One region of the Photobacterium sp. GB-210 genome, then DNA from elsewhere that is predicted to be linked to it. Evidence: predicted binding sites of a transcription regulator. Region 1 holds the regulator's gene; each other region holds the start of a gene.
What was found. Region 1 encodes PurR, which represses purine synthesis genes. Its sites were predicted from a motif close to TNANGNAAACGTTTNCNTNA; they were not measured.
Positions count from the first base shown of each region.

Region 2: pyrD (quinone-dependent dihydroorotate dehydrogenase) is a predicted target of PurR. The motif match lies at 5,179-5,198, and genes of this name have one in related genera.
Region 3: C9J38_RS00705 (NCS2 family permease) is a predicted target of PurR. The motif match lies at 2,577-2,596, and genes of this name have one in related genera.
Region 4: folD (bifunctional methylenetetrahydrofolate dehydrogenase/methenyltetrahydrofolate cyclohydrolase FolD) is a predicted target of PurR. The motif match lies at 2,704-2,723, and genes of this name have one in related genera.

Region 1 is NZ_PYNU01000002.1:685,797-693,801, forward strand. Features, by position in the region: gene C9J38_RS06680 (FAD-dependent oxidoreductase) at 1-1,348, opposite strand, end outside; gene C9J38_RS06685 (carboxymuconolactone decarboxylase family protein) at 1,341-1,955, opposite strand; gene C9J38_RS06690 (TfoX/Sxy family DNA transformation protein) at 2,415-3,005, opposite strand; cyclic di-GMP riboswitch class I at 3,140-3,230, opposite strand; gene purR (HTH-type transcriptional repressor PurR) at 3,429-4,433, opposite strand; gene C9J38_RS06700 (heme ABC transporter ATP-binding protein) at 4,839-5,678, opposite strand; gene C9J38_RS06705 (iron ABC transporter permease) at 5,675-6,712, opposite strand; gene C9J38_RS06710 (hemin ABC transporter substrate-binding protein) at 6,761-7,630, opposite strand; gene C9J38_RS06715 (biopolymer transporter ExbD) at 7,623-8,005, opposite strand, start outside.
Region 2 is NZ_PYNU01000019.1:45,938-53,942, reverse strand. Features, by position in the region: gene C9J38_RS17150 (glutaredoxin family protein) at 1-82, opposite strand, end outside; gene rlmKL (bifunctional 23S rRNA (guanine(2069)-N(7))-methyltransferase RlmK/23S rRNA (guanine(2445)-N(2))-methyltransferase RlmL) at 76-2,220, opposite strand; gene C9J38_RS17140 (cell division protein ZapC) at 3,207-3,746, opposite strand; gene pyrD (quinone-dependent dihydroorotate dehydrogenase) at 4,001-5,011, opposite strand; gene C9J38_RS17130 (NAD-glutamate dehydrogenase) at 5,359-8,005, opposite strand, start outside.
Region 3 is NZ_PYNU01000001.1:135,770-143,774, forward strand. Features, by position in the region: gene C9J38_RS00700 (aminoacyl-histidine dipeptidase) at 84-1,544, opposite strand; gene C9J38_RS00705 (NCS2 family permease) at 2,637-3,926, shown strand; gene gpt (xanthine phosphoribosyltransferase) at 3,996-4,454, shown strand; gene frsA (esterase FrsA) at 4,612-5,871, shown strand; gene crl (sigma factor-binding protein Crl) at 6,145-6,549, shown strand; gene proB (glutamate 5-kinase) at 6,805-7,959, shown strand.
Region 4 is NZ_PYNU01000002.1:197,195-205,199, reverse strand. Features, by position in the region: gene clpP (ATP-dependent Clp endopeptidase proteolytic subunit ClpP) at 1-547, opposite strand, end outside; gene tig (trigger factor) at 653-1,951, opposite strand; tRNA gene C9J38_RS04590 (tRNA-Arg) at 2,420-2,496, opposite strand; gene folD (bifunctional methylenetetrahydrofolate dehydrogenase/methenyltetrahydrofolate cyclohydrolase FolD) at 2,793-3,650, shown strand; gene galU (UTP--glucose-1-phosphate uridylyltransferase GalU) at 3,806-4,711, opposite strand; gene rfaH (transcription/translation regulatory transformer protein RfaH) at 4,801-5,298, opposite strand; gene C9J38_RS04570 (peptide MFS transporter) at 5,753-7,141, shown strand; gene C9J38_RS04565 (response regulator) at 7,195-8,005, opposite strand, start outside.

The sequences.
Region 1 (8,005 bases):
AGATGAAATCGGCCGCATCTTTATCTTCACGGTTAAGTAACTGATCTGCCATTTCAACTAAGGTGACAGATGCGCCAAGACGATTAAACGCTTGAGCCAATTCACAACCAATAGGACCACCACCCAAAATCAATAACTTTTTAGGTAAAGTATCTAGTTGCCATAAGTTATCGGACGTTAATGGATTAACTGTGTTTAAGCCTGAAATATTGGGCAATAGTGGGGAAGCCCCTGTTGCGATAATAATGTTACGTGTGGTGATCACTTTGTCGTTAACTTCTACTTCCCAAGGCGACAAAATCGTCGCGTCACCTTGGACACAATTCACACCAAGCTTGCTGTAACGTTCAACCGAATCATGCGGTTCGATATCTTTGATAACGTTGTGAACACGAGTCATAACGGCTTTAAAGTCGATTTTTTCAATTTTAGCTTCAATACCAAATTGTTTTGCTTGTTGCAGCTCATAAGCGCTATGAGCGACACGGATTAAGGCTTTAGATGGCACACAACCTGTGTTTAAGCAATCGCCGCCCATTTTATGACGCTCAATTAATGTGACTTCCGCTTTTACGGCTGCCGCGATATAGGAGCTGACTAAACCGCCAGCACCAGCACCAATTACCACTAGGTTTTGATCAAACACAGTAGGTTTTTGCCAACCGCTATAAACCTTTTGGCTTTTGATGTAATTAATAATTGTTTTTGCGAGCAGTGGGAAGATCCCGAGTAATACAAGAGATATCAATACAGGAAATGAGATGATTTCGCTCAAACTATTAATGTTACTCAGTTGAGTACCGGCATTCACATAAATAGCAGTTCCAGCCAGCATGCCAAGCTGACTGACAAAGAAGAAGGTACGAGTTTTAATCGGGGTTAAACCCATTAGTAAGTTGATCAGAAAAAACGGCACTACAGGGATTAAACGCAGCGTTAATAGATAAAATGCGCCTTCGTTTTCAATCCCTTGATTAATGGTCGCGAGGCGTTGTCCAAACCGCTGTTGTACCCAGTCTTGCAAAATATAGCGGCTTGATAGAAAAGCCAATGTTGCACCTATTGTGCTGGCAAAAGAAATAATAATAAGGCTAGGCCAAAAACCAAATAATGCCGCTCCAAGCAACGTTAAAATTGCAGCGCCGGGTAAGGAAAGGGCTGTCACGGCAATATAGAGTACAAAGAAAAACAAGTAAGCAGTGAAAAGTTGACTTTCAATCTTTGCTTGTAGGGCTAATTGCTCTTGCTTGATGAACTCAAGGGTAAGGTATTGGCCTAGATCAAAATGTAGCCATAACGCAATAAGGCTGACAATGACCAGCAGCAATAGCGTTTTTTTCTTATTCATTTGCCTGATCCTTTTTCGTTATGTTTTTATCTGATGCTTGCACGTTATCTTGAGCAATATCGTTAGGCGTAATAGGAAGAGAACAAAAGCCTTGTGCTGGCACATCGAGCGCAGTGTTAAATTTCGCCGACAAGTTCTGAAAGCTAACTAAAGCAGTGAGTTCAATAATATCATCACTGCTATACCATTCTTGTAGCGCGACAAGCATTTCATCTGTCACTCGTTTGCCTGTTATTGTCATCGCTTCAGTGTAGGCCAACACAGCGCGTTCTTGATCTGTAAACAGCGTAGAGTGTTGCCAGTTGGCGAGTGCTTTAATTTTATCTTCTGAATCACAACGTTCGGCGAGCTTCATACCATTGGCATCAACACAAAAGGCACAATCGTTTAATTGTGAAACACGCACACAGACCAAAGATCGCATGACATCTTGAATCGGTGACTTCTTACGGTCGAGAAAACCAAAAAAACCTGCGACTAACCAAAATAAGACAGGTTTACGTCCCCATAGCTTTGCAGGGTTTAATACTTGACCATAGTGGCGAGCTTGAAGCCATAGCAAAGGCTTTACCCATAAAGAGTCAATTTTTTTGATCGAAATGCGCATGTGATTCCTTAAAAAACACCCTAAAAGTAGGGTTTTATACGATCTTACTCAGTAGCAGTTGTAAACATGTAGACCTTAAGATCAGACATTGTATTTCATTTAATGATAAATATTTCTTTTTCTTCAATTGGTTGGTGAAAAAATCAGCAGGAGATAAGACAGTTTAAAGCGCCACGTTATTTATTAGTGAGAAGATGGGTTATTGGTCGTATTAGCAAATAATTAGGCATGGAATATAAATAAAGATAATTATCATTTATATAAATCAAGGAGTGCAAAATGGAGGGAATTAATTTAATGGCAAAAGTTTGTTAATATGCAATTAAACCAAATAAATATTGAATTTTATAAAGGAAGATAAGGATAATACGGAAATTATTTTTGAAAGGTATACTTAGAAATAAAAGAATGGGGGCTCTTTTATTCCTAAGTATTTTATATTTAAGACAACTTATATTTTTAAGATAAGGCAGATAATAGTTCATTTCGACGTTGCTCAGGAATAACTGACCAATGTTGACCGCTAATTGCGCCTTCCAATGCCCAAAGCAATTCAATACTCAATGGACTTGTTTGTGATTCTTGAAGTGCTTTATATGCGCCAAGAGAGCCCACTGCTAGAAGTTGTTCAATAGTGTTTATGCCTGCTTTTTTCAGCATTCTTTCATTTGATAATCGTAGATTAGGTAAATCTTTAATTCGGTCAGGTACGCAACTCTCCTTTTCTTGCTTGTCTTTTTCTGCTGCATCCAGTGAATACCTACCTTGAGCTACAATCTTTGTGGGTTCATCCCACCATTGATCGGGTATTGCATAGTGCTTGGTTACAACAGGGAAGCCACGTTTTTTATAAACATAGGGTTCCAAGCCAGCTTGTTTGAATTCCTTTTCAGTTTCAGCATTTGCACGTAAGTGAAGTTTATCGTTCACAACTAATGCAAACATTGTATCACCAGAAAAAATGCCAAAACCGCCAAACATCGACCGTGATTTTATTGAACCAAAATGGTCAAATAATTTTAATGAATCTTTTAATATTGGTTTATCCATGCTTCTACTCGGTGAAAAAATATGAGTGTCACCTAAACATTAAGAGCGAGGAAATAGATTAATTAATCTACACATTGATACTGTCAATATATTGTTAAGTTTGTGTCATAATATTGTCGGTTCAATAATAATCCTTCGGTAACCCCGCTACCTTGAATTATTAACATAATTTTTAGGCCGGTGGTTTTGCGTCTTAATCTTTCAATTAATTTGCCAGTTCGTGACTATATAAAGTTATATTAAATAATACTTTTAATATTAAATCTAAGCTCTCAAAAATGTGATATTGGTTCAGGTATTTGTTCTTAGCTTATTTTAATAAGCTTTATAATTATAAATACTCATGATTGTTTTTTATAAGTAAAAAAAAAGCCAACAAGGTTAACTTATCGGCTTTTCCTTAACATAGAAAGATAAATTTTATTAGTTGAGATCTTTAACCGATTTTCTCTCAACAAGTTTAGGCGTCATTTCAAAGGTTTGACGCTCATGATTCTTGTCTTTCACACGCTCTAGCAAGATTTCGATGGCCTTTTTACCTAAACGACGTTTAGGCTGGTGGATAGTTGTTAGCGGTGGCGCAAAGTAGGGCGCAAGGTCAATGTTATCGTAGCCAATGATTGAGATATCATCAGGAACACGCAGACCTGCCTGTTCAAAGGTACTGATCAGAGCCATGGCCATAATGTCGTTAAAGCAGAAGATAGCAGTAGGGCGATCTTCCATTGCGATAAACTTATCAGCAGCTTCAACGGCTGACTCACACTCAAAGTCACCGTCAAGTAGCCAATTAGCATTAACAGTGAGATCTGCTTCTTTCATCGCTTTACGGAAGCCCTTTAGGCGCTCTTGACAAGTAGACTTATCAACTTGCCCAGATAAACAGCCAATTTTCTTATGACCATTTTCAATAAGGTGCTTAGTCGCAATATAACCGCCGTTTTCAGCGTTATCTAGAATATTATCAGTATGTGGGCTTTCTGGGCCCCAGTCCATGATAACCATAGGAAGATCATTTTTACGCTCAAGTAAATCGAGCAGCATTTGATCCAGATCGCTGCACATAACCAATAGGCCATCAACACGCTTTTCAGAAAGCATACGTAAGTAATCACGTTGTTTTTCTAAGTTACCTTCGGTGTTACATAAGATCAGTGTGTAGCCTGCACCATAACAATATTCTTCAACACCATGCACAACTTCGGCAAAAAATGGGTTAGTCGATTTAGTGACTAACATGCCGATAGTACGTGTTGTATTACATTTTAAGCTTCGCGCTACTGCACTTGGGGCGTAGTTAAGTTCATCTACTGCAGCCAAAACTTTTTGTTGCGTTGCTTCTGCAACAAAGCGTGTTTTATTAATCACGTGCGACACTGTAGTAGTTGATACACCTGCCATACGTGCAACGTCTTTAATGGTTGCCATATTTATTCTTCTTATCATGGTCAGATTAGGATCTGACAAAGGTTTTTGATACCAAATTGATTAATTACGTAGTCTATGGCTTACGAGTTCACTCGCAGAGATGAAGATCCTTTAGTTATTAGCTACTTAATTATTCAATTTGATACCGAATTATAGGGTGTTGCAATTATCATGGATCATAAACAACTAAAGCCGCAGTAAAATGCGGCATTAGAAGATAGAAACTATTTTTACACTAATTACACATGTAATCGCTTGCGATCACATTTTACTGTGTGTTTTGCGTTGTGCAATCTTTCTATTCAACTTGATTGAATTAATTGATCATTAACCGTAAAAACTCGATGTTTGTCATGCTAATAGCTTCAATTTATTGTGTATATCTAGTCATTAATAGATAAAACGTTAAAAAACAGAATGATTGGCTGATAAAAGATAAGGAAAATCACCACTTGGATGAGTATGAACACTGACAGGCCAACCATATAAGGTATCTATTACTTCAGGAGTAAGAACTTGTGTTGGCGTTCCGTCGGCTTTTATTTCTCCTTCGTTAAGGAAAATCATCCGATCAGTGTATTGGGCTGCAAGGTTTAAATCGTGCAATACCACAATTACAGCGGCGCCTTGTATAGCCATATTTTGGGCAATTTGTAAGGTGTGGTGCTGGTGGGCGAGATCGAGTGCTGAGGTGGGTTCATCTAACATCAAGATACATTTATCACCGGCTTTACTGAGTTGTGTTAAAACCCGGGCAAGGTGTACACGCTGTTTTTCACCCCCCGATAAGGTGGGGTAGAGACGTTTAGCTAAATTGTTAATATCAACATATTGCATGCTTGATGCTGTTGCATCTTTCAGTTCAGGCGAAGTGAGCTGCAATGGAATTGCGCCTAGCTCGACAACTTCTTTCGCGGTAAAGGCAAACGATAATGCGCTATGTTGTGGAAGGACACCTAAGTGACATGCCAATTCTTCCCGAGCCCAATTATTAAGCGGTTGATCAAAGAAAGAAACCGTGCCTGATTTTGGCGTAATCTCACCACATAATACTTTTAACAGGGTACTTTTACCTGCACCGTTTGGCCCAAGTAATGCGGTGACTTCTCCTGCGTGAATATCAATATCAAGATGATTTAGCAGGACTTTATCACCGAATTGTAATGATAAGTCGCGAGCCTGAATAACACAGACTTTGTCGCTACTTGCTGTAAAATCGACCTTTGCTGAATGATTTAACGTCATGACATCTGACTCTTTTGATTAACTAATAAATAGATAAAGAAAGGCGCGCCTAACATGGCGGTGATGATCCCAACCGGCAGTTCTTGAGGCGAGAATGCGCTTCGAGCAATCATATCGGCAACCAAGAGGATTAATCCGCCAAGTAAAGCCGAAATTGGCAATAAGGTTCTATGATTTGGACCAGTTAGCATTCTCCCCACATGAGGAATAACCAAGCCAATAAAGCCAATCGGGCCACAAACGGCAACAGTCATACCCACTCCCGCAGCACATGTAATAATTAAATTACGTTTTAGTTTTTGGGTGTTAACCCCCATATGTCGAGCTTCAGCTTCGCCTAATAACAACGCGTTTAAATTACTGGTATGACGATAAAAATAGGTAAAGAGTAACCCGAATGTGCAATAGGCGAGAATAATGCCTGTCCATGTTGCACCAGCCAGTGAACCCATTGACCACAATGATAAATCACGTAAGGCTTGATCGTCGGCAACATAATTGAGTAACCCAAGCCCTGCGCCTGAAATTGCGGTTATCGCGACACCAGCGAGTAGCATGATCATCACCGATGTGCCGTTTTTATCTGTGCCTAAGCGATAAACTAAAACGGTGCTGATTGCGCCGCCAATAAAGGCAAAAATAGGCACAATAGCGAAGTTTAAAAGCTGAGGGAATGATGCGGTGAGAGGGGCAAATAAGACAATGGCCAATGCAGCACCTAAGCCTGCACCGCCAGTGATTCCGATGATCCCAGGATCTGCAAGCGGGTTGCGAAACAGTCCCTGTAGTACAGCGCCACATACAGCTAAAATTGCACCGATAGCAAAACAGAGAAGTGTACGTGGTAAACGAATTTGATGGATCACTAGGCTGACATGTTTAGCAAGTTCATGATCACCGGGTAATAGTGCTAACAAACTTTGTTTATAACTGATCGCCATAGGACCTATAACAATAGAAGAAAGCCCTGTAAAAATAAGTAAGGCGATACTTATTATATAAATATGATGGGCTGAGAAGCGTTTTGCATACATGTAACAACAACCTTACGCACGAATAAATAGGGAAGATAGAGGCGTAATTTAAGGATAAATAGCCTGATTAAGCTTTAAAGCTTCATTAACACTCTCGAGTCCTAAACCACCAATGAGCGCAGTACTTTTTATTGTGAGTAATGCATTATTTGTTGCAGCCGGTGTTGCGGCAATTAATGGCATTTGGGCAATAAGATCTTGCATGTTTTTGATCTTGCTAGCTGTACGTGTGCTCAACAAAATAATATCTGGTTGCATGGTAACCAGCGCTTCACCAGAAATAGGCTTGTAGTTACTGATTGATGTTGCAGCAGGGTTTTTAGCACCAGCAAGTGTAATGATGCTATCTGCAGTAGTATTACTTCCTGCAATGTTAATTGGGCGACCATCATGGATCATTAAGAACAAGACTTTTTTAGGAGTCTTAATATTGGCTGTTGCAGTATTAATTTTATCTAGCTGAACATTAAGCTTTTGTTTTAGCTTTTCAGCACGATCTTGATGATTAGTGAGTTTAGCAATCTGATCAATACGTGTAAGCAAATCTTTGACGGTTTCCCCTGAGTTAACAATATCAACTTCAACACCTGATTGCTCAAGTAGGTTAAGTGTACTTTGTGGCCCCATTTCATTAGAACCAACAAGGTGAGTCGGGGATAAAGACATTAAGTTCTCAGCTGAAAGCTGGCGGTGATAACCCACTTTAGGGGTTGATTTATCCACTAATCCTTTACTTGTTAGATCAACGGCGACGACTTGATCATTAGCATCTAAGGCGTTAATGATTTGAGTAACTGAAGCACCAGCACTGATGATTTTATTTTTCTCAGTTGCTGAGTCCGTACTTGCTTGCGCGTAGCTACTAAGTCCTAACACCAGCGTCAATAAAGAGGTTTTTAATAGAGAGAGTTTATGCATTGTTTGATTCTTCCATAAGTAGCTGAGTCGCTTTGATATTATTTTCTTGCAAGAAGGCGAGTAATTTGAGCATTTGTTCAACAGAGGCTGCTTTATCTGCACCAATCACAACAGGTTTCGTTGGGTTAGTTTTCACTTCTTGTAACAAGGCTGTTTTGAAGTCATCCCATTGATTGATTTTTTTACCTTGCAGTGCCCAATAAGGTGCTTCTGATACTAAATTAATAGCAATAGGATCGGCTTGGGTTGTCTGTAATGTTTTGGTTGCTGTTTGTGGTAAATCGACATCGAGGGCTTTAATTTTCACTGTGGCTGTTAACAGTAAAAACACCATGACAATAAAAATAATATCCAGTAATGGAGTCAGGTCTGGAT
Region 2 (8,005 bases), on a different contig from region 1:
CTTTAAATCCAGCCTCTACGAGCAGACGATATGCCTGCTCGCAAAGGTGGCAGCCTTCCGTGCTATAAAGTGTGATTAACACTCGTCTTCCTTGTGAGTAATAATCCAACAGTTATGGATTTGCTTATTCTTAGCAAAGTCCATTGGCAATGTTTTATTTGAGATATTCTTCGCCTGTAAGCCAAGTTCATTAATCTTATCTAAATCCATCTTGAACTGACGTTTATTGTTTGAGAAAACAATTTGACCATCAGGACGTAGCATGCGCTTTAGGTTTTCCATTAACATGATGTGATCACGTTGAATATCAAACGTCTGCTTCATACGCTTAGAGTTAGAGAACGTTGGTGGATCGATAAAAATTAGATCAAACGTATCATCAACTTCTTGTAGCCACTGTAAACAGTCAGCCTGAACATATTCATGTTGTGGGCCTACCTGATTATTAAGCTCCATATTCTCTTGAGCCCAACGAAGGTAAGTATTCGACATATCAACGGTAGTTGTTGTCTTTGCACCACCGACAGCAGCATGAACAGTTGCAGATCCTGTATAAGAGAACAAGTTAAGGAAATCCTTACCTGTTGCCATTTGGCCAAGCATACGACGCGTAATACGGTGGTCAAGGAACAAACCTGTATCTAAGTAATCATAAAGATTCACTTTAAGTTCAACACCGTACTCTTCAACAATCATGTGGCGCTCTGCACTTGATAGCTTCTGGTATTGGTTCTTACCTTTTTGACGCTCACGGACTTTAAGAATAACTTTATTGCTTTCTACACCCGTTACTTCAATTGTCGCACGCAACACATCCATAATACGACGACGTGCTGTTTCTTCAGAAACAGATTTAGGCGCTGCATATTCTTGGATAATTAAGTAATCTTTGTACTTATCAATCGCGGCATTGTAGTTAGGTAAATCAGCATCGTAGATACGGTAACATTCGATACCTTCACGTTTTGCCCATTTATCTAACTTAGTAATGTTCTTTTTAAGACGGTTCGCGAAATCAGGCGCGACCTCTTCTTGAACGATGACACCCTCAGATTGCCCTTCTTCTTTCTGAACACTACCTGCAGTGATCAAATAAGTTTTAAGTACACAATCTAATGCGCCGTTACGAAGCTTAAATTGCTTGTCTGCACGCATACGCATACAACTTAACAATTCGTTCGAACCTGAATAAATGGCAGCAACAGAACCCGCAAAAGCGAGTTTTAAACGGTTACCAAATTCTTTGTACAATGCAATAAGTTCAGGGGTTGTACCTAAACGTTCACCATATGGAGGGTTACAAAGAATAATGCCTGTTTCGAACCCTTCAGGGCGAACAAGCTGTGTGGCATCGCCATATTCAAAATCAATCAGATCTTTAACACCAGCACGACCCGCATTATCACGAGCAATCGCTAATACACGACGATCCATTTCACGACCAAAGAACTTGGTCGTGACTTTTGCAGGACCACGACGAGATTTAACCGTTGCTTCTGCATGGATCTCTAACCAAGCTTCTTGGTCAAAGTCTTTGATTGATTCAAAGCCCCAACGCTTACGTTTAAGACCTGGTGCAATTTCAGCGGCTATCATCGCAGCTTCAATCACTAAAGTACCTGAACCACACATTGGATCTAACAATGCTTGTTCTGGTGTCCAGCCACTTTTCATAACAAGTGCAGCAGCATGGGTTTCACGCAGTGGTGCTTTACCCGCTTCACTACGGTAACCACGTTGGTGTAAACCGCTACCTGCCATATCAAGACCAAGAATACCTTTCTCACCAGATAGACGCATATGAATACGTAGATCAGGACGCTCACGGTCGATATTAGGACGACGTAAATCCGCTTTTGTAAATCGGTCTACAATCGCATCTTTAATTTTCATTGCACCGTATTGGCTATTACGGATTTCGCGGTTAGTACCATTAAAATCGACCACAATACGTGTATTGCTATCAAAATAGTTCATCCAGTTGATAGCTGTTGCACCTAAGTACAAGTCCATATCATCACGAACGTTAAATTCACTCAGTACTTGAATGATACGTGATGAGATTCGTGTCCATAGACAACAACGGTAAGCTGTTGCTTGTTCTGCTTTGAAACGGACACCGGCATGCACAACTTGAATGTTCTGTGCACCTAATTGTTCTAATTCATCCGCAAGCAAATTTTCAAGGCCGCGGGAAGTAATCGCTAGATATTGATTCATGGAGTTCTTTTCACACTAATATTGCGAGGAATTATAACTGAAATCACAAAAAATGCCTCGTCAAAACCATAATGAAATGGCTCATTTAGGAAAAAAAATTCATTCTTCAATCAGTACGTTCTCAATCAAAGAGGATGTAACAACAAACATCTTCACTTACCTGCAAAACTTGCGACCAATACAACGCTAAAAGTCATATTTAACGATTCTCATCAAACAAAGAACAAATCATTAATCTGGAATAATGAAAACCACCCTCAAAGCAATTTCTCACCCTGAGTGACATTTGATTTATCTTTAACATTCAAGAAATTAAAAGTTTTTTTACGCTAAATACCCCTATTCAATATTATCACCCGCCCCTTGGTGGAATAAATTATTCCAACACTATTACACAACCACTACTTCACTATTAACGCAGGAAAAAGAGGAAGGGATTGTCAATCAAACGTAATGTAACAAAGAAATTAACGTCATAAACCATCAGGTTTTACTTAAATAAAGCAGTAAGAATTGTCTGGCTATATATAAGAATTTTGAGATCTATGACATATTTTTAGTGTAATTTTTAACCAGAAAAATGGTGGATATACCTTGCTGAGTAGCAATGAAGTCAGTTAACGAATACAAATATACGCTCTAACCTATCTTGAATACCTACAAGGAAGCGTAACTATCACGAATTACAGAAACTGATGATGCGGTATGTAGATAACAGTAGTTATGTTGTTATCGTTAGTTACAAAGAAAATGGATATAAAAATGAGAGATTTGGACGATAACTATCTCAATAAAAGGTGATATCTTTCTCACCATCTAATAGAGAAAAGCATGCAAATATACTAAGGGAGGCCGTACTGGACAGCATAAGAAAGATAGCAAATTAGCCTAAATTTAATGGGCTTTTACTACAAAAGATAACAAATACTGCTATCTACCGGGAGACTGATAAGGATATACGACAAAAATATGAGATGAAGAAACGACTAACCGACAAGCGCAAAATGTCGCTGTTCAGTTTCTACAAAACAGGGAGCCATTCGATCATTCATAACTTTAATGGTTTCGCAGAACTCCATGCTTTTAAGGCCATCTAAATCAACAGTAGCAACATCAGCAAGCATACAGAGACTCGCGACCCCACTGTTTTCAATCACAACGTAATGGGCAGTACAAGAAGCCGTCATTAAAGTAATAACTTGTCCCTGTAACGGCTCTACACCTTGTTGAGGTGCGAAATACCAACTTTTTGGCATCATAGGCTTATGGAAACGTCGTGCGGCTGTAGCATTTAATGCTAATTCACATTTTCTAGCTGCAGAAATTGGCAGATGAGCAATCTGCTCTTGGAAGTTTTGATAGGCTTCAATATCATCAACATTAAAAATATCACTTATTTTAGCTTCTGGGGTAAGCAGCTTACTTGGTAACGATACACGGAAAAGCATATCGTCATTCAACTCAAGCATGAGTGAATTCATTTCAGCGTCAAAATACCATTTCCATGAATTATCTGGCTTTAACACGTTCTTACTCCTGAAAGACAGTGATTTATTTTGTATCTGTGATCATATGTTTAAATTTTAGCTTAATTCTACTCGCGTATTCATAAAATAAAAGGGGAAAATAGCGGTTCTATCACGAGTAAATCAGATGTATATTTGATACAAATAGACTAAGTACATAATTAAAAACCCAGCCTAGTATTCACTAAGCTGGGTTTTCGTATGTCAGAAGATATTTAAATTTAATACTTCAGTACGAGAGCGATAGCCAACAGTTAAAGACCGTTTACAATATCTTTAACTAAACGTGGGCCATGATAAATAAAGCCAGAATAAACCTGTACTAGGCTTGCACCAACCATCATCTTCTCGCGAGCAGCCATTGCAGAATCAATACCACCGACACCAATGATTGGTACTGCGCCATTTAATGCTTCTGACATTTTTCGAATAACTTCAGTACTCTTGTTTTGCAAAGGACGACCGCTTAAGCCCCCCGCTTCATCACAATGTTCCATCCCTTGAACCAAAGAGCGATCCAATGTGGTATTTGTTCCAATCACACCATCTATATTATTACGGATCAAAGAATCACATACCTGTTGAATCTCATGATCATCAAGATCGGGAGCGATCTTAAGTGCTAGAGGAACATACTTATCATGTTGTTTCGCTAATTCAGCTTGTTTAGCTTTAAGCTGGGAAAGCAGATCATCTAAAGCTTCACCATATTGTAAGCTACGTAATCCCGGTGTATTCGGTGACGAAATATTTACAGCAATATAACCAGCATATTGATAAACTTTTTCCATACAAATAATGTAATCTTCAACACCCTTTTCTATCGGTGTATCTTTATTTTTACCGATATTAATACCAATGATGCCGTCAAATTTTGCTTTCTTTACATTCTCAACAAGATTATCAACACCAAGGTTATTAAAACCAAAACGGTTGATAATGCCTTCTGCTGGGATCAAACGGAAAAGACGAGGTTTATCATTACCAGGCTGTGGACGAGGTGTCACGGTCCCTACTTCAACAAAGCCGAAACCCATTTCACCAAATGCATCAATACATTCGCCGTTTTTATCAAGGCCAGCCGCTAAGCCAACAGGGTTTTTGAATGTAAGCCCCATAACTTCGACAGGACGTGCCGGAAGATTTTGTCGGTAGAAAAGTTCTAATGGAGTGCCAGTAAAGCGAGAAAAGTTCTCAATAGCGAGGTCGTGTGCTTTTTCAGCATCCAACTGAAAAATAGCAGAACGTGCGATGCGGTATAACATTGTAACTCCAAAATAAGTCCCGAATAAACGGGATGGTATTATTCACAGTTATTCTGTTAACTTCAATCGTTATTTTTTTGATTATTGTCAATAAAACAGTAACTTAGAAATTAAACCTTTGTTTAACAATAAGTTATAGTTTCGTGGTTTCACAATTTATTACACATAAAAGCAATCGTTTTCTTTTTAGCTCTGAAAAAAGTAACGTATTATTTTTATAACCTTATTGTTAACACTTAAATAGTGACAATGTAACATAACAGACATTGGGAAAAGTTACATTGTCACTATATATGTTACACCGTAGCTTATACCATCTTATTAGGCGGTGACTATAAGTACACAGACTACTGTATCGGCCTTGAGTTGAGATTTAAAATGGTTAATTCACGTAAAGCGACAGAGAACTTTGCAAACTCATGCGCATTACCGACTTTAAATTCAGCCAGTACACTCTCCCATCGATCAACCGCTTTTTTATGTTGTTCCATCCATAGTGATATACTTTCTTCTGGCTTAGCAGTACTTGTCATTATAACCGCTGTTGTTAATTGTCTTTGTTGCCAATCTAGATCTTCACGAAATGAAGCTCTTGCTAATGCTTGCCAATTATTCTCAACAGCTTGGTTTTGAATTTGCTTTAAGAACCAATGAAGTGATAGTTGCGCTCCTAGTACAAAGTACACTCTTGCAATATGCGATATGTTAACGTCCATTTCTTTTGCAATTTGCGCTATATCCATGGCTGAATATAAACTGGTTAAGCGTGAAATGTTTTTGGCCAACCGCTCAGGTACCCCTTTGCGGATCATTTCATTCGCTTGCTCTTCATGCTCTACCACTTCTTCAGTTACAAGGTAACTATCTAATTCATTTCGTAACTGCTCAACAAAAGGTTGATAGAACACTATTTGTTGTTCTATACCTAACTTGTGCTCTCTATTGCGTAGGAACCATCGTGTGACCCGACGCAACATACGCCTTGAACGATAAAGCATGTCATATTGCGTTTGTGCTGAAACTTGATTATCTAATGCTCTAATTTCACTAAAAATCTGGTCAAACTTAAAGATCTCACGCCCTATTGAGTAAGAGGCTGAAATTTCATTTATCGTTGCCCCCGTTTCTTCTTGCAGCCGAGTAACAAAATTGCATCCCATTTCATTCGACATCAAATTAGCTAATGATGTTGCGATTAATTCACGTCGTAATGGATGGTTTTCCATTTGTGATCTGTAGTTATCTTGTAAAAATTGAGGGAAGTAAGCAGGTAAAAGACGGGAATGATAAGGATCACTGGCTATATCGTGATTAACGAGTTTTTCTTTTAACACCATTTTACCGTAAGCCACCAGCACAGCAATTTCTGGTCGTGTTAAGCCAATCCCTGCCTTTTCACGCTCTACTAATGTTTCATCATCAGGTAAACATTCCAGGCTTCGATCCAATTTGCCCTGTCGTTCCAGTAAATGAATAAACCGCGTTTGTTCCTTTAATAGTTGTACTTGCTGTTGCTCTGTTACTGAAATAGATTCACTTTGGCGATAGGCATCATCTAATACAATGTCAGCAACCTCATCTTCCATCTTTTCTAAAATACTATTACGCTGTTTAAATGTCAGCTCATCAGCGGTCACTAGGCTATTGAGTAAAATTTTGATGTTCACTTCATTATCTGAGCAATCAACCCCACCAACATTATCGATAAAATCGGTATTCACTCGACCACCAGCTTTCGCAAATTCAACTCGACCTAACTGGGTTAAGCCTAAGTTTCCCCCTTCACCTACAATTTTTGCTGCAAGTTGAGAACCATTAACCCTAACAGCATCATTGGTGCGATCACCAACATCGGTGTGAGTCTCTTTAGTCGATTTTATGTATGTTCCTATACCACCATTCCACAATAAATCGACCTGCATTTGTAATATAAGATGTATCAACTCATTAGGTGTGCAACTTTGCTTACGCGTTTGCAGTAAAGTTTGCACAATAGGTACAAGCTTAATCGCTTTACTTTTACGTGAAAATATCGCCCCACCTTCAGATAAAACTTCACGATCATAATCTTCCCAACTCGATCGTTTAAGTTCAAAAAGACGTTTGCGTTCTAACCAACTTGCGGCAGGATCCGGATCTGGATCAATAAAGATATGCTGATGATTAAAGGCCGCTAATAAACGAATATGTTTTGATAACAACATCCCGTTACCAAACACATCACCCGCCATATCACCAATGCCGACACAGCTAAAATCTGTTGTTTGGCAATCTATACCTATCTCTCTAAAATGCCGCTTAACTGACTCCCAAGCTCCTTTCGCTGTTATTCCCATTTGTTTATGGTCATAACCATTAGATCCGCCAGAAGCAAAGGCATCACCTAGCCAAAAATCATAATCAGCAGCCAATGAATTGGCGATATCTGAAAATGTTGCCGTGCCTTTATCCGCCGCAACCACTAAATAAGGATCATCTTCATCATGACAAACGACATTTGCTGGTGGATACCGTTTACCCTCTAAGATATTGTCTGTTACATCAAGCAGCCCACAGATAAAACGTTGATAACAATGTAATCCCTCTGCAGCTATCTCTTCACGTGTTGTTAATTGAGGCTGCCGTTTGCAAATAAAGCCACCTTTCGCACCAACAGGCACAATTACCGTATTTTTAACCTGTTGTGCTTTGACTAGTCCTAATATTTCTGTGCGGTAATCTTCTTGCCTATCTGACCAACGTAAGCCGCCACGCGCAACTTTTCCCCCACGCAAATGGACACCTTCCACATCGGGGGCATAAACAAAGATTTCGTAACGAGGAATTGGAGCTGGAATTTCAGGGATAGATGATGGATTGAGTTTGAGTGATAGCCATGATTTTGGCTTACCGGTATCTGTTTTTTGATAAAAGTTCGTTCTGAGGGTTGCTAAGATCATATCCATATAACGACGAATGATCCTGTCGTCATCTAAACTCTCGACATTCTCTAAT
Region 3 (8,005 bases), on a different contig from region 1:
TCTGTTGACACATTTATTACAGTGCATATAAAAACGGGCTTAACATGAGATCACGTTAAGCCCGTTTTTGTTATTCCGTTAGTTTATTTTTTAACAGGAATATTTTTAAGTACTGCAATCATTTGATCCCAGAACATTTGAACGGTATCAATTTTCACTTTCTCATCAGGTGAGTGTGGGAACTTGATGGTAGGACCAAATGATAACATGTCCATTTCAGGGTACGGTTCTTTAAATAAGCCACACTCAAGACCTGCGTGGATCACCATGATGTTGGGTTTATTACCATACATCTCTTGGTACATGTCACGGAATACGTGCATGATTTCAGAATCGGCGTCTGGCTTCCAACCTGGATATGTACCAGAAAACTCACATTGTGCGCCTGCTAAGGTTGCTAATGATTGCAACATGCTTTCTACATAGCTACGACCAGAGTCAGTTAAAGAACGGACTAAGCAAAGTACGATCACTTTATCGCTTTCTGTCGTGATAACACCCATATTTAGCGATGTTTCAACAACGCCCTCAATGTCATCGCTCATACGGATAACACCGTTAGGGCAGACGTTTAATACATTGATTAGACGTGTTTGATCTGCCATTACCATTACATCTGTTGGTAGTTCAGCAGATTCAGTAAATAGGTTGATATCTGTTTCTACATGACCAAGCTCAGCACTTAGTAGCGTTTGGTAATGAGCGAATAATGTATTTAGTTGATCAACATGTTTAGCCGGTAGGGTAACAATCGCAGACGCTTCACGAGGAATTGCGTTACGTAGGCTACCGCCTGTGAAGTTGTTAATACGTAAGCCAAGATCGTCTGCATGAGAGACTAAAAAGCGAGCCAGTAATTTGTTTGCGTTGCCACGGCCAGTATGAATATCACAACCAGAGTGACCGCCTTTTAAGCCCTTTAGGACTAATTTAATTGCTTGGTGATCTGCTGGTGTTGCTTCACGCTTTATATCAAGTGTGATTGCGCCGTCTACACCGCCAGCACAACCCATGTAGACTTCGCCTTCTTGCTCAGAGTCAGTGTTTAGTAGAATGTCACCTTCTAACCAACCTTCTTTAAGACCAAAAGCACCGGTCATGCCAGCTTCTTCATCAATAGTAAGTAGTACTTCTAATGGGCCATGTTCGATATCTTTAGCAGCCAGTACCGCAAGACAGCTTGCCATACCCATACCGTTATCAGCACCTAATGTTGTACCTTTTGCCGTTACCCATTCACCGTCAATGAAAGGTTGGATAGGATCTGTTGTGAAGTCGTGAACGGTTTCTTCATTTTTCTGTGGAACCATGTCGATGTGCGCTTGAAGTACCACACCTTTACGGTTTTCCATGCCTGCTGTTGCTGGCTTTTTAATAATGACGTTACCTGTTTCATCACGGCGAACATCTAAGCCTTCTTTTTTAGCAAACTCAATGATGAATTGTGCTAATTGTTCTTCATATTTAGAAGGATGAGGGATCGAACAAATTTGATCGAAAAATTGCCATACAGCTTGAGGAGATAGTTGACTGATTTCAGACACGGAAGCCTACCTTTATAGAATTTTGGTCCAGTGACACTTGTCAGGCTATTAGCCGTCAAATGACATATATAAGTAGCGATTTACTCCATCGCATTTTTTTTAGCATATCATTCAGACTTCGGTGGAGGTAGAGAAAAAAGTAAAATCTTAAACCACGAATACGATAATGAATAAGTATTAACGGCGCTTGACTTGTATACATTGAGCTGATGATTACGTAATTATTTCTGATATTTATTTTCTTGATCATAAAGCAAGATTTAACCGATCAAAATTGAAAAAAATTACATCAAAATTGGTTTAACAATGTTTTTTTGTAAAAAGTGTGACGAAGTTAAAGGAAATGCTTGAAAGTAAATTACGTAATGGTTATGATTTAGACAGTCTCATAAAGGTATGAGAAAACACTGTACACGTTCAGGATGAACCCGAGATATCGCCTCCATGGAACCGAGATAAGTGCGACCACGATGGTCTTTCCCCTCCAAGGATTAAGCGCATAAATATTTATGTGGTTAATTTGGATTACTTATTTATAAGGTGATTTAAAATGAAAATTTTTGATTCAATTACACACTTTTGGAATAACCGCTCTGTATATACAGGTAACTTTACTTACCCTAATTACTTTGGTTACTAAGAATTTTGTTATCTAGTTGCTGACTAGTTAGCCGAACAGCTTGTTCACCCCCTAACTTGAGAATACTAAATAATCGTGAGCGATTATTTGCAACATTCGCCGCCGCTTCGCTTTGAAGCGGCGTTTTTTTACCTTTAAATCGTCATAACAAGTTAGTCACACATCGCGATGTGATCCTTAGTACGTTTTATTGCTGTAGATCTCATAAATATAAAATAGATGAAATATATTAATTTGGCATATTTTAGCTAAAGCATTGATTTTATATTGCTAATTATCTGTTCTTAAAAGCCAAAAAAACAAAATTAAATTTATTAGTCTTAGTTTTGTGCATTTACTCGATATTTTCTGGAAATTGATAGATCTGATGTTTATAATCGCGCTCGAATTGAGAACGCAAACGTTTTCTTTTGCTTAATACTAACGTGTCAATCTCCAAGGAACAGAGAAACATGCTTGAGAAGTTATTTAAACTAAAGGAACACGGCACAACTGTGCGAACGGAGTTGCTTGCTGGCTTAACAACATTCCTGACCATGGCTTACATCATTTTTGTAAACCCTACTATGCTATCCAGTACGGGAATGGATAAAGGTGCAGTATTTGTTGCAACCTGTTTAGCAGCGATGATCGGTTGTTTTGTGATGGGATTTTTTGCTAACTATCCTGTCGCACAAGCACCAGGCATGGGCTTAAATGCCTTCTTTACTTATACCGTTGTGCTAGGCATGGGGTATACATGGCAAGTTGCGTTAGCCGCTGTTTTCTTATCAGGTTTGTGTTTTATTGCGTTAAGTTTATTAAAAGTACGGGAATGGATCATTAACTCCATACCAATGGCGCTGCGAACCGGAATTTCTGCAGGTATAGGTTTATTCCTTGCCTTCATTGCATTACAGAGTTCAGGCATTGTCGTAGATAACCCTGCGACGTTAGTACAAGTAGGCGATCTAACCAGTTTTCCTGTTGTGATGGCAGCACTTGGTTTCTTTCTAACCATAGCGCTTGTTCATCGTGGCTTTAAAGCTGCAGTCTTGATTGCAATCTTAATTGTTACTGGGTTGAGTATTGCATTTGGTGAAGTGACTTATGGCGGCATTATGTCAATGCCACCAAGCATTGCACCAACCTTTATGCAATTAGATTTTTCGGGGGCAATGGAAGTTGGCCTGATTTCAATTGTGTTTGCTTTCTTGTTTGTCGATTTATTTGATACCGCAGGTACGCTTGTCGGTGTTGCGACAAAAGCAAACTTAATTGGTGAAGATGGCAAGTTGCCACGCTTAAATCGCGCGTTACTTGCAGATAGTACAGCAACCTCTGTTGGTGCCTTATTGGGTACATCGAATACCACTTCTTTTGTCGAGAGTGTGTCCGGTGTCGCAGTCGGAGGTCGTACCGGTCTTACTGCGGTAACGGTTGGTGTATTATTCTTACTCGCTCTATTTTTTGCTCCATTAGCTGGCATGGTACCTGCCTACGCAACGGCTGGTGCATTATTCTACGTCGCGATTTTGATGATGTCGGGGTTAGTGGCAATTGATTGGCGTGATCTAACAGAAGCTGCACCGGTTGTTGTGGTTTGCTTGTTGATGCCTTTAACTTATTCTATCGCTGAAGGTATTGGCCTTGGTTTTATCACTTATGCTGCGGTTAAAGCAATGAGTGGTAAGGGGCGTGATGTAAATATCAGTGTTTGGGTTATTTCAGCATTGTTCCTTGCAAAAATAATTTTTCTTTAAGTTTTAGATTTCATAAAGCTTTATCTATTTAGGGCGATTTAACATCGTTGATCCAGAGGTTCTTTATCTATGAGTAATAAATTCATCATCACTTGGGATAACATGCAAACTTACACTCGTCAGCTAGCTGAAAAGTTGCTACCTGCTGAGCAGTGGACAGGTATTATTGCTGTTAGCCGTGGCGGTCTTGTTCCTGCTGCTATTTTGGCGCGTGAACTGGGTATCCGTCATGTAGATACCGTATGTATCTCAAGCTACGATCATGATCACCAACGTGATATGCGTGTGATCAAGAAAGCAGAAGGTGATGGTGAAGGCTTTATTATTGTTGATGATTTAGTCGACACGGGCGGTACTGCTGAAAAAATTCGTGAACTGTACCCACGTGGTAAATTTGTAACAGTATGCGCAAAACCTGCAGGTCAACATTTAGTTGATGATTACGTTGTTGATATCCCACAAGAAACGTGGATTGAACAACCGTGGGATATGGCAGTAACGTTTGTCGATCCAATCGCTAAGCGATAAGCATTCTCCCTTTATCAAGGTTTATTGCTTTGCTGCTGTAAACTAAGATTGATTAATAAGACGCCGATAAGGCGTCTTTTTTTGTTTTAAATCGACATACGTAAGTGATTTTGGGTATATCATCACTACACATCATCAAGACCACGTGGAGAGTGCCGTGTCTGAGCCATCCCCTGAAAATTTGTCCGAAAAGTTATTTGCCCCAAGACCAACCTCTAAAGAGACATCGAATTTGGTTAAAATTGCTCATGTGCGTAGTGGGCGAGTCAACAATGCGCTGGATGGTGAGAGTAAGGCTAGCTGGTACCGTGTTTTACGTCGCCCACAATGGATTTGGCAGGGCGTCGATCCGATAGAGCTTGAAGCGGTACTTGCTCGTATTGCGGGTGCTAAATCTCCACGTACGAGTGAACATTTACTGGATACGGTGATTGGCTATAAGCCAGGTAACTGGACATATGAATGGGCGCAATTGGGCGCAAGCTATCAAAAGCAAGCACGTCTTCTATTAAATGAAGGCGAGAAACTTAAAGCTTCTGAGTTGTTATTAAAAGCCAGCACGCATTACAGTATTGCCGCGTATCCGTATATCAAGGGCGATCAATTGGCTGATCAAGCAGAATTGCAAGCCAATCAAAGTTATCGTGAAGCGATAGAATTACGCCCGCATGATATGCGAACGATTAGTGTCAAGTATGAAGGTAAAACCTTTGAAGCCTTCATTCATTTGCCTCGTACCGATAAACTATTACCGACAGTGATCGTTAGCGGTGGATTAGATACATTGCAATGCGATTTATGGCGCTTATATGAAGATTATTTAGGGCCGGCAGGTTATGCGATGGTCACACTGGATATGCCATCTGTCGGTCATTGTGATCGTTGGAACTTAACGGAAGATACCAGTCGACTTCATCAAGCGTTATTACAGCAGATACGTGATGTCCCTTGGGTCGATCACCATAAAGTTGCAATGCTAGGGTTACGAATGGGCGGTAATGCAGCTATTCGTTTAGGTTTTATGGAGCCAACACGTTTAAAAACCTGTATTAGCTTGGGCGGCGCGATTCATAGCGTGTTGACCCAACCTAAGATGATTGAGCAGATCCCTCGGATGTATCTTGATGTGTTAGCATCTCGAATGGGTAAAAATGGTCAATCAGAAACGAGCATCATTTCTCATCTTCCGGCATGGTCGTTAAAGCACCAAGGAATTTTGGGGCGCCGACGTATTGATATGCCAATGCTGGGAATAAGTTTAAAAAATGATCCTGTATGCCCTGAAAGTGATAATCAGTTAATTGCGCTGTCCAGTTATGGTGGTAAAGCGATAACGTTACCAGAAAAGCCTATTCATGATGGCTACCACCGTTCATTAACGACTGTCGTTGAATGGTTAAATGAGCAGTTAAGGTAATAAAGTAGACAATTATTTGGCTCTGATGGTCAAGGTGGAGACAAAACCTTGACGGTATGCAGTGAGGATATCGAACTTTATTTTATACCACTATGATATTGTTAATAAAATTTCGTATCTTCACTGGCATTTTATCCATATTCAACCATAATATATAAATACTGATAGCTATCATGTTGCACATAAACAACGTGATTAAAAAACGTTAGTAAACGTATATTATTTTGAGTATTAGCATACTCATCACTGCAGTTGACTATGGATGGATTTGCAATGACTTCGACAACTCTTTTTCCGCCTCATGGGCGTTTAATAACAAAATTAACTGCGCTGGGTCCTTACTTACGTGAGAAAAAATCAAAAGAAGGTCAGTTCTTTTTTGATTGTTTAGCCAGTTGTGTTAATGCTGATAAAGAGCCCGAACAACGTGAATTTTGGGGCTGGTGGTTAATTTTAACAGTAACCGATAATGGTTATGAATATTGCTATGATTTTGGCCGTTTTGATTTAAATGGTGAGTGGAGTAATGGAAAGTTACCCGCAAAGCATAAAGATGCGGTGATGAAAACATTATTAGATTTTCACCGTAAGTTGACGCCATTTATTGTTGATGAATGCCAATTAACCTTATCTCCATCTTCAGAACTCACACAAACACCGCTTACTGAGCTAGCATAAATAATTTGCTCTCAATTTATAAAACCCATCCAATGAAGTGATGGGTTTTTTTGTATCTTTTTTTTACATCTTGTTGCCTAAGATAACCGAATTTAGCGGCTTAAATATAATTTTGTGTGATTTGTAAGCGTTTCAGTTGTTTAACTAAATATTTGCGCACTTATATGTATTTAGTCATTGTTTTTCTCTTGTGCTTTATTAGCAGTATTGATAAAACAAAGTACATATTATTTCTTTCTATTTTGTTTGATCCCCATGGCAGATACCAAAAATACTAATGCTCGAGAGCAAGACCTTGCAGCATCTGCTGCATCACAAACAATTGTTGTTAAGTTGGGCACCAGTGTTCTTACTGGCGGTACGCTGAAGTTAGATCGCGCCCATATGGTTGAGCTTGTCCGTCAATGTGCGATGCTTCGTCGTCAAGGACATAAAATTATTATTGTCACATCTGGTGCAATTGCAGCAGGACGTGAGCATTTAGGTTACCCCGAACTGCCCAAAACAATGGCAAGTAAGCAATTACTGGCTGCGGTTGGTCAAGGTCGCTTAATTCAAGAGTGGGAAATCTTATTTGGTATCTATGGGATCAATATCGGTCAAATGCTATTAACGCGTGCAGATTTAAACGATCGGGAACGTTATTTAAATGCGCGTGATATGTTAGTTGCCTTGCTGGATAACGGTATTGTTCCTGTTGTGAATGAAAATGATGCGGTAGCGACAACAGAAATTAAAGTGGGTGATAACGATAACTTATCCGCACTTGTCGGTATTTTAGGTGGCGCAGATAAACTGTTATTAATGACAGATCAACCAGGTCTATTTACCGCCGATCCTCGTAGTAATCCTGATGCAGAGCTTATCCGTGAAGTACATACTATTGATGAAACACTGCGTAAATTAGCGGGTGGCACTGTGGGTGGTTTAGGTACAGGCGGCATGGCAACAAAACTACAGGCAGCAGATGTGGCTCGTCGAGCTGGTATTGAAGTGATCATCGCTGCTGGTCGTCGTCCTGATGTCATTATTGATTTAGCGGAAGGTAAATCTGTTGGTACACGTTTCTTACCGCTGGAATCCCCATTAGAAAGCCGTAAGCGTTGGATTTTAGCTGGGCCTCCTCCAGCCGGTGACATTGTTATTGATGATGGCGCTGTCATTGCTGTGCAACAACGTGGGAGTAGTTTACTTGCGAAAGGGATCACCATGGTAAAAGGTGATTTTGAACGCGGTGAAGTGGTGCGTATCTTTGATAAACAAAATAACCTATTAGCACGTGGTATTTGCCGCTACTCGAGTGTAGATATGGCAAAAATTGCAGGAAAGCATAGCCAAGAAATCCACCTTGTGTTGGGTTACGAACATGGTCACGTGGCTATCCATCGTGATGATATGGTAGTTATTTAAAAACGACATGTATGTATAAATACAGAGAAGTATTGGCATCACGACA
Region 4 (8,005 bases), 490 kb from region 1:
CAGTATCACGCTCAACAACCTCTAGTGGTTGGCCTGTATGTTCAGCCAATAAACCGTTTAGACGTTGTTTGATTGTTAGAATTTCTTGTGCATGGATTTGAATATCCGATGCTTGTCCTTGGAAACCACCTAATGGCTGGTGAATCATTACACGTGAGTTCGGTAGACAGTAACGCTTACCTTTCGCACCACCAGCAAGTAAGAATGCTCCCATTGAACATGCTTGACCCATACATACAGTACTCACATTTGGCTTAATGAACTGCATAGTGTCATAAATTGACATACCCGCAGTAACAGAACCACCTGGAGAGTTGATGTATAGGAAGATGTCTTTATCTGGGTTTTCTGACTCTAAAAATAGTAGCTGTGCTACTACTAAATTAGCCATGTGATCTTCAACCTGACCCGTTAAGAAAATCACACGCTCTTTTAAGAGACGAGAATAGATATCATAAGAACGCTCACCACGAGAAGTCTGCTCGACCACCATAGGTACCAGCGCATCCAAAATTGGTGACATGGCGTTTTTTTCTTGGTAGCTCATAACGTTATTTCCCTAAAATAAATGGCCCGAATGAAATGACTCACACGGACCATTGTTAGCAGAAGACTTGAGATAATGTCAAATCTCTACATCAATTTCAGCAAATTAAGCAGCAGGATTCATTAGCTCGTTGAAGCTAACGTCTTTATCAGAAACCTGTGCTTTAGCTAGAAGTGCGTCAATCGCTTGCTCTTCTAGAGCAACATTACGCATGTTGTTCATTAGCTGTTCGTTAGTTTCGTAGTATTTAACTACTTCTGATGGATCTTCGTATGCAGAAGCCATTTCAGCGATGATTGCTTTAACGCGCTCTTCGTCTGCTTTTAGCTCTTCTGACTTGATCACTTCACCAACTAGAAGACCTACAACTACACGACGTTTAGCTTGCTCTTCGAACAACTCACGTGGTAGTTCAGGCATGTTCTTAGCATCACCGCCAAAACGTTGTGCAGCTTGCTGACGTAGTGCTTCGATTTCTTGATCGATAAGTGCAGCAGGAACTGTGATGTCGTTTTGCTCAACAAGACCGTTAAGAACTTGATCTTTGATGCGACCTTTAACAGCTTGCTTAAGCTCACGCTCCATGTTCTTACGAACTTCAGCTTTAAGACCGTCAACAGAACCGTCTTCAACGCCGAACTTAGCAACGAACTCTTCAGTTAGTTCAGGAAGCTCTTGTGCTTCAACTTTGTGAAGTTTAATAGCGAATGCTGCAGCTTTACCTTTTAGGTTTTCAGCGTGGTATTCTTCAGGGAACGTTACTTCAACAGTAAACTCTTCACCCGCTTTTTTACCTACAACGCCTTCTTCGAAACCAGGGATCATACGACCTTGGCCCATAGCAAGTGCGAAACCTTCAGCTTTACCGCCCTCGAACTCTTCACCGTCGATAGTACCAACGAAGTCGATAGTTACACGGCTGTTTGCATCAGCGGCTGCGTCTACTTCAGTCCACGTAGCTTGTTGCTTACGTAGAGTATCAAGCATTGTATCAACGTCAGCTTCAGTTACTTCAACAACTGGCTTCTCAACAACAACTTTATCTAGACCTTGAAGTGCGATCTCAGGGAATACTTCGAAAGTCGCTTTGAATACTAGGTCTTTACCTTCAGCAACTTCTACTGGAGTAAATGTTGGCGCGCCTGCTGGATTGATTTTCTCTTTAACGATAGCTTCGATAAAGTGACGGTGCATTACTTCACCTAGGATGTCTTGACGTACTGATGCGCCAAACATTTTAGCAACCATCTTAATTGGTGCTTTACCAGGGCGGAAACCGTCGAAACGACGAGTTTTAGCAATTTTCTTTAGTTCAGCTGTTACTGCATCTTCGATGTTTGCAGCAGGAACAGTGATTGTTAGTTGGCGTTCTAGGCCTTCAGTGGTTTCAACGGTAACTTGCATTATATTTAACCTCAAAACTTACTCAGCTTTCTGAGTGATGTTGCCGAACAGCCATTTACTGACGGTGGCATCCTTTTCGTGTTACGGCTCGAAAACCATAACGCCTCAATTCTTTTACTTTATTTCTAAACTGTCAGATATGCTCATCCAACTTAGAAATTAAAGCGCGTTATTATAACGACACACTTAGGTGGCGTCGAGGTGAGATAGACTAAACTGCTATCTAGCTCTACAACTGAAACACAAGATAGGGTCTATAACGAACATTTCAAGGGGTAAGGAGAAAATAATCATAGATCTCTGCGTTTTTTGGGTTCAAATGTTGGAAAAACAGTCGAATTAACGCAAATATTACGTAACAGAGAAAGCATTTTTTAGCCGTTACAAGACTAACTACAGAGTGATTTTTGTATTAAAAAATCTTAGAAATGAATTAGATTTTGGATCTTATATATAAAGAAGAGAGAATGGCACGCCCTGCAGGATTCGAACCTGCGACCACATCCTTAGAAGGGACGTGCTCTATCCAGCTGAGCTAAGGGCGCATCATTGTGTAACATGGCGTTACGAGGCAGGATTATACGTTGCTAATCATTTAGGTCAATACGTTTACTTTAAATTTCATGATTTAAACCGCCAAGCGATTAAAGTTAAAGCAATCTGTTTTATTTTCAGTTTTTTCAGTGCAATTGTAGATACCTATTCCCTTCAACGATAAACACTTAAGATTGTTCGCCATTATTAAACAAACAAAAAGCAAACGTTTGCGTTATAGCTAAAGTAATCATTTTCTGACACAATAATAGCGTCCACATGCTTAGCCTATATAAAAAGGATTACCATGACCGCCCAAATTATTGATGGGAAATTAATATCCCAAACAGTTCGACAGGAAGTTGCCGCTAGAGTGAAAGCTCGTAAAGATGCTGGTCTTCGTGCACCCGGCTTAGCTGTTGTGCTCGTAGGTCAAGATCCTGCTTCTCAAATTTATGTTGGTAGTAAGCGAAAAGCCTGTGAAGAAGTCGGCTTTGTCTCTAAATCATTCGATCTACCACCAACAGCCTCAGAAGAAGAATTATTACTTCTTATTGACGAATTAAATCTCGATCCAACGATTGATGGCATTTTAGTCCAACTTCCATTACCAGCTGGTATGGATAGCACACGAATTTTAGAGCGTATTGATCCTGAAAAAGATGTTGATGGCTTCCATCCATACAATGTCGGACGCTTAAGTCAACGTATCCCAAAACTACGCTCTTGTACCCCTAAAGGTATTATGACCCTCTTAGAACGTTACAATATTCCGGTACGAGGGAAAGAAGCGATTATTGTTGGCGCTTCTAATATTGTAGGTCGCCCGATGACACTCGAATTATTATTAGCAGGGGCTACAACAACAACTTGTCACCGTTTTACTCAAGATCTTGAGAGCCATGTTCGTCGTGCAGATATCCTTGTCGTCGCTGTAGGTAAACCTAACTTTATTCCTGGCGCTTGGATTAAAGAAGGGGCTACCGTCATTGATGTGGGTATTAACCGATTAGATAATGGTAAATTATGTGGTGATGTTGAATTTGATATTGCCAACCAAAAAGCAAAACATATCACTCCAGTCCCTGGTGGTGTCGGCCCAATGACAGTCGCAACATTAATAGAAAATACTATGTTAGCTTGCGAGCAGTTTCACGGCGAATAATTGGTAATAAAAAGAGTGATACCTATTGCTCTTTTATTCTCCAAAACAATGCTATTTTAAATTAGCAGTCCTCTTCTTATTAACAAATAGAATAAATAAAAAAAGCGATGGAACACCATCGCTTTTTCTTTTGATTATACAATTTATGGCGTCGACTATAAGCTTTTAGCTAGTTGTTTGACATACGCTGTAAATTCTTCACCAAATTGATTATGGCGCAAACCGTACTCAACAAACGCTTTCATGTAACCAATTTTACTACCACAATCATGGCTTACGCCTGACATATGAAATGCATTCACTTGTTGAGATTGCATTAGCATATCGATAGCATCGGTCAATTGAATTTCATCACCCGCGCCAACAGGCGTACGGGCTAATAATGCCCAAATTTCAGCTGGAAGTATGTAACGACCGACAATAGCTAAATTAGAAGGCGCGTCTTCAACTGAAGGCTTCTCAACAACCTTTGTCATCGGTGCTGATTCGCCAGCATGTAATTCCACACCATTAATATCCGCAACACCATAGTTTGACACTTCAGACATAGGAACAGGTTCAACCATCACCTGACTCACTTTAGTCTCGTTAAACATTTTCACCATGGCAGCCATATTATCGCAACGTAAATCGCTCGCAACATCATCCAAAATTACGTCAGGTAAAACAACTGCAAAAGGCGCATCACCAACAAGGGGATGTGCACACAATACTGCATGACCCAAACCTTTAGCTTGACCTTGACGTACATGCATAATGGTCACATCAGGTGGACAAATCGCTTGTACTTCTTCAAGTAGCTGACGTTTTACTCGCGCTTCTAATGTCGCTTCTAATTCAAAAGAGGTATCAAAGTGGTTCTCAATCGAATTTTTTGAAGAATGCGTCACTAAAATAATTTCTTTAATTCCTGCTGCAACACACTCATTCACTACATGCTGAATAAGCGGCTTATCTACAATTGGAAGCATCTCTTTTGGAATAGCTTTGGTTGCAGGTAACATTCGAGTACCCAAACCAGCAACAGGAATAACAGCTTTACGCACTAATGAAGTATTCAATTTTTTTTCCAGTATATTATGTTTACAAACATCGTATTAGATAGCTTTCAAATATGCAAAAGAGAGTTCTGACCCACTGATAAAAATGATCACTTTTTAAGCAGATCAGTGTTATCTACGCTTACTTTTACAGGCTTACCTAACAAGTTAATCAGCATAAATGAGCGTTTCTCACCATCAGGTTCTTGGTAAATAGCTTCAAGACCTTGAAACTTACCTTGCTCTAACTTTAATTTTTCACCGGGCTGAGGAAGCATTGACAACAAACGTTGATGCTCTTCACTATCTTCATTCATCATTAAGTTATAAATAAGTTCTTCACGTACTTTTTGTGGCATTGCACCACAGCGAATAAAGTCAGCCACACCACGTGTTGATCGCACCGACGTATAACTTACCATTTCAGGATCAAATTGAACAAAAACATAACTTGGAAATAATGGTTCGATTGACTCTATTCGTTTGCCTCGGCTCACTTTTTTTACTGTTACCTGGGGGTAGTAGCAATCCACACCTTGACGATCCAGATTGATCACTGCACGCTCTTGTTCACTGCGCTTACAATAAAGCAAATACCAATCTTTCATCATCAATCCTAAACATTAAAATTCATCGCTATTATATACATAAATAGCTACTTTTTATATTGCGGCTAATTCGGGATATAAAGTATTTATTGAGTGCTTATTGTTGCTCAACTCATTTATGGAAACCAAGACAGTCACCACTTTTACAGTAATTCCACAGTCAAACTTTGTAACATTCATGAACAATCTAAATAGATAGACAAAAAAACCACAAAAAGATTAAAAAACAAAATATAAAACCAAATAATTAATAATTATAAAAACAACAACATAATTACCATACTAAAAATTAACTTTTCAATTTTGACTAAGAAATCTACAACCATTTGTTTTTCAATAGGTTGAAATGTTTATCATTTGTTCTTTAAATGTAAAAACTTGCAGTCGTATATATTGTGCTTTATAAAACCACCGGTATTAGCAAACACACCATCACAATAATATAGAGAATCCTATGAGTCATAATAGTAGTGGTACCTTATTGGGCCACCCAAAAGGCTTGTTCCTGTTATTTGGAACTGAGCTATGGGAGCGTTTCTCCTACTACGCCATGCGCGCTATTTTAGTTTTGTACTTAACAGATAAAACTATCGATGGCGGCTTAGGCTGGAGTACTCAAGAAGCATTAAGCCTATATGGTATTTACACCGGTCTTGTCTACTTTACTCCTTTAATTGGTGGATGGATTGCAGATAACTACTTAGGTCAACGTCGATCAATTATTATTGGCGGCGTATTAATGGCTATTGGTCAATTTACTCTCGCACTCCCGCACAGTGTCGTTGATCCTCATGCTGTAAACGCTTTCTATTTAGGCCTTACTTTCCTGATCATTGGTAATGGTTTATTTAAGCCAAACATCTCAACCATGGTGGGTGATCTCTACAAAGAAGGCGATAACCGTCGTGATGGTGCGTTTACTATTTTCTATATGGGTATCAACATAGGTTCATTACTTGCCGGTGTTATTGCAGGTACAGCTTCTGCCATTTATGGCTGGAAAGCAGGTTTCTTATGTGCCGGTATCGGTATGCTACTCAGCCTATTGATCCAACTGTTTTTCGCACAACGTTACCTAGGTGATATTGGTACTGTTCCAGCTGCAATTCGTGATGCAGCAAACAACGCAAGCGGTAAAAAAGAGCCACTAACCAAAATTGAACGTGATCGCCTGAAAGTAATTATGGTGATGTGTACTTTTGTTATCGTATTCTGGGCAGGCTTTGAACAAGCTGGCGGCTTAATGAATATCTATTCTCAAGAATACACAAACCGTATGATTGGTAGTTTCGAAGTGCCGGCAGCTTGGTTCCAATCACTTAATCCATTTTTCATTATTATTTGTGCTCCGATTCTTGCTGCTCTTTGGGTAAAATTGGGTAAGAAAGAGCCAAACTCACCTGTGAAATTTGCACTAGCAATGTTCTCGTTAGCAGTAGGCTTTGCTTGTATGATTGGTGCTGCGCTTGAGCAAGGTGGCGATATGACAGTGAAAACCTCTATGCTATGGCTGATTGGTGCATACTTCTTCCATACGATAGGTGAGTTATGTTTATCACCGATTGGTTTATCAATGGTGACAAAACTTGCACCTCTTCGCTTAGCATCATTAATGATGGGTGCATGGTTTGGTGCTAACGCCATTGCTAACTATATTGCAGGTGAGATTGGTTCACGTATTGGTGAAGCCGGTCCTCTAGCAATCTTCTCTGGTATTGCAATTACTGCAGTGATTGCCGGTGTATTACTGCTGTTACTATCCAATACCTTAATTAATTGGATGCATGGTGCAGAATCTTCATCTAATGACGAAACAACAGAGGTTAAAACAGTAGAAGCGTAATGCCGTACTGATAATAATCCATTTAAGGGTAGTGTTGCTAACACTGCCCTTTTTTACATCTTAATGTTTTTAAAGTTCACACTAAAACTAGCATGCCCCAATTGGCTTAGCGATAAACGCCCACCTGATGGAGACAATGCTAGCTTCGATAACATATTGTGCCTTGCTTCTCGTCCAAGCCATTCACCTGATGCGACTTCAAAAGAGGCATCACTTGTTCGAAGTTGTGCTTCAATACCTGCAGGAAGAATATGCAAACATCTATCAGACAAATCAAATACGCCAAACAAAGCCTTGATAGGTGACGCATAACCTGAGTGCTTCATCCCTTTTTCAATCAATGTGACTAAGTGGCTTAAGCTTTCTAAACAATTACCTTGATTACGTAAATAATCATTAAAAAAAGCACGAATTAATAACGCAGTTGCCGTCGCATTATGATCACCACTACTGGTATCAAGAAGGTAAAAGGCTAATTGACCATCTAATAGCCAAGTATAATCAAGAATAACTGGAAGGGAATCAATGGATTGTAAAACACAATAATTTAACTGCCATCGTCCATAAGTCGATTGTGTTTCAGGCATTAGTCCCACTAATAGCTCACGTGCCGCTTTAGGGTTATTTTGCAAATCTTTAATATGCCATTCCAATTCTTCTTCAACAGGCTCTGTATCTTCTGTAGTATCAAACCATCGATTAGAAAAATCTTGTCGATGATGTGTCGCACTGTCTTGCCCCTTCAATACCGATATCATAGAAGATTTCAGCATTAAAATATTTTCTAATGGCTTTATTAAGAAATCCTTAACACCAAGTCGCAACGCTAAAGCGACATCTGTCATTGCTCCCGTTCCTGAAATA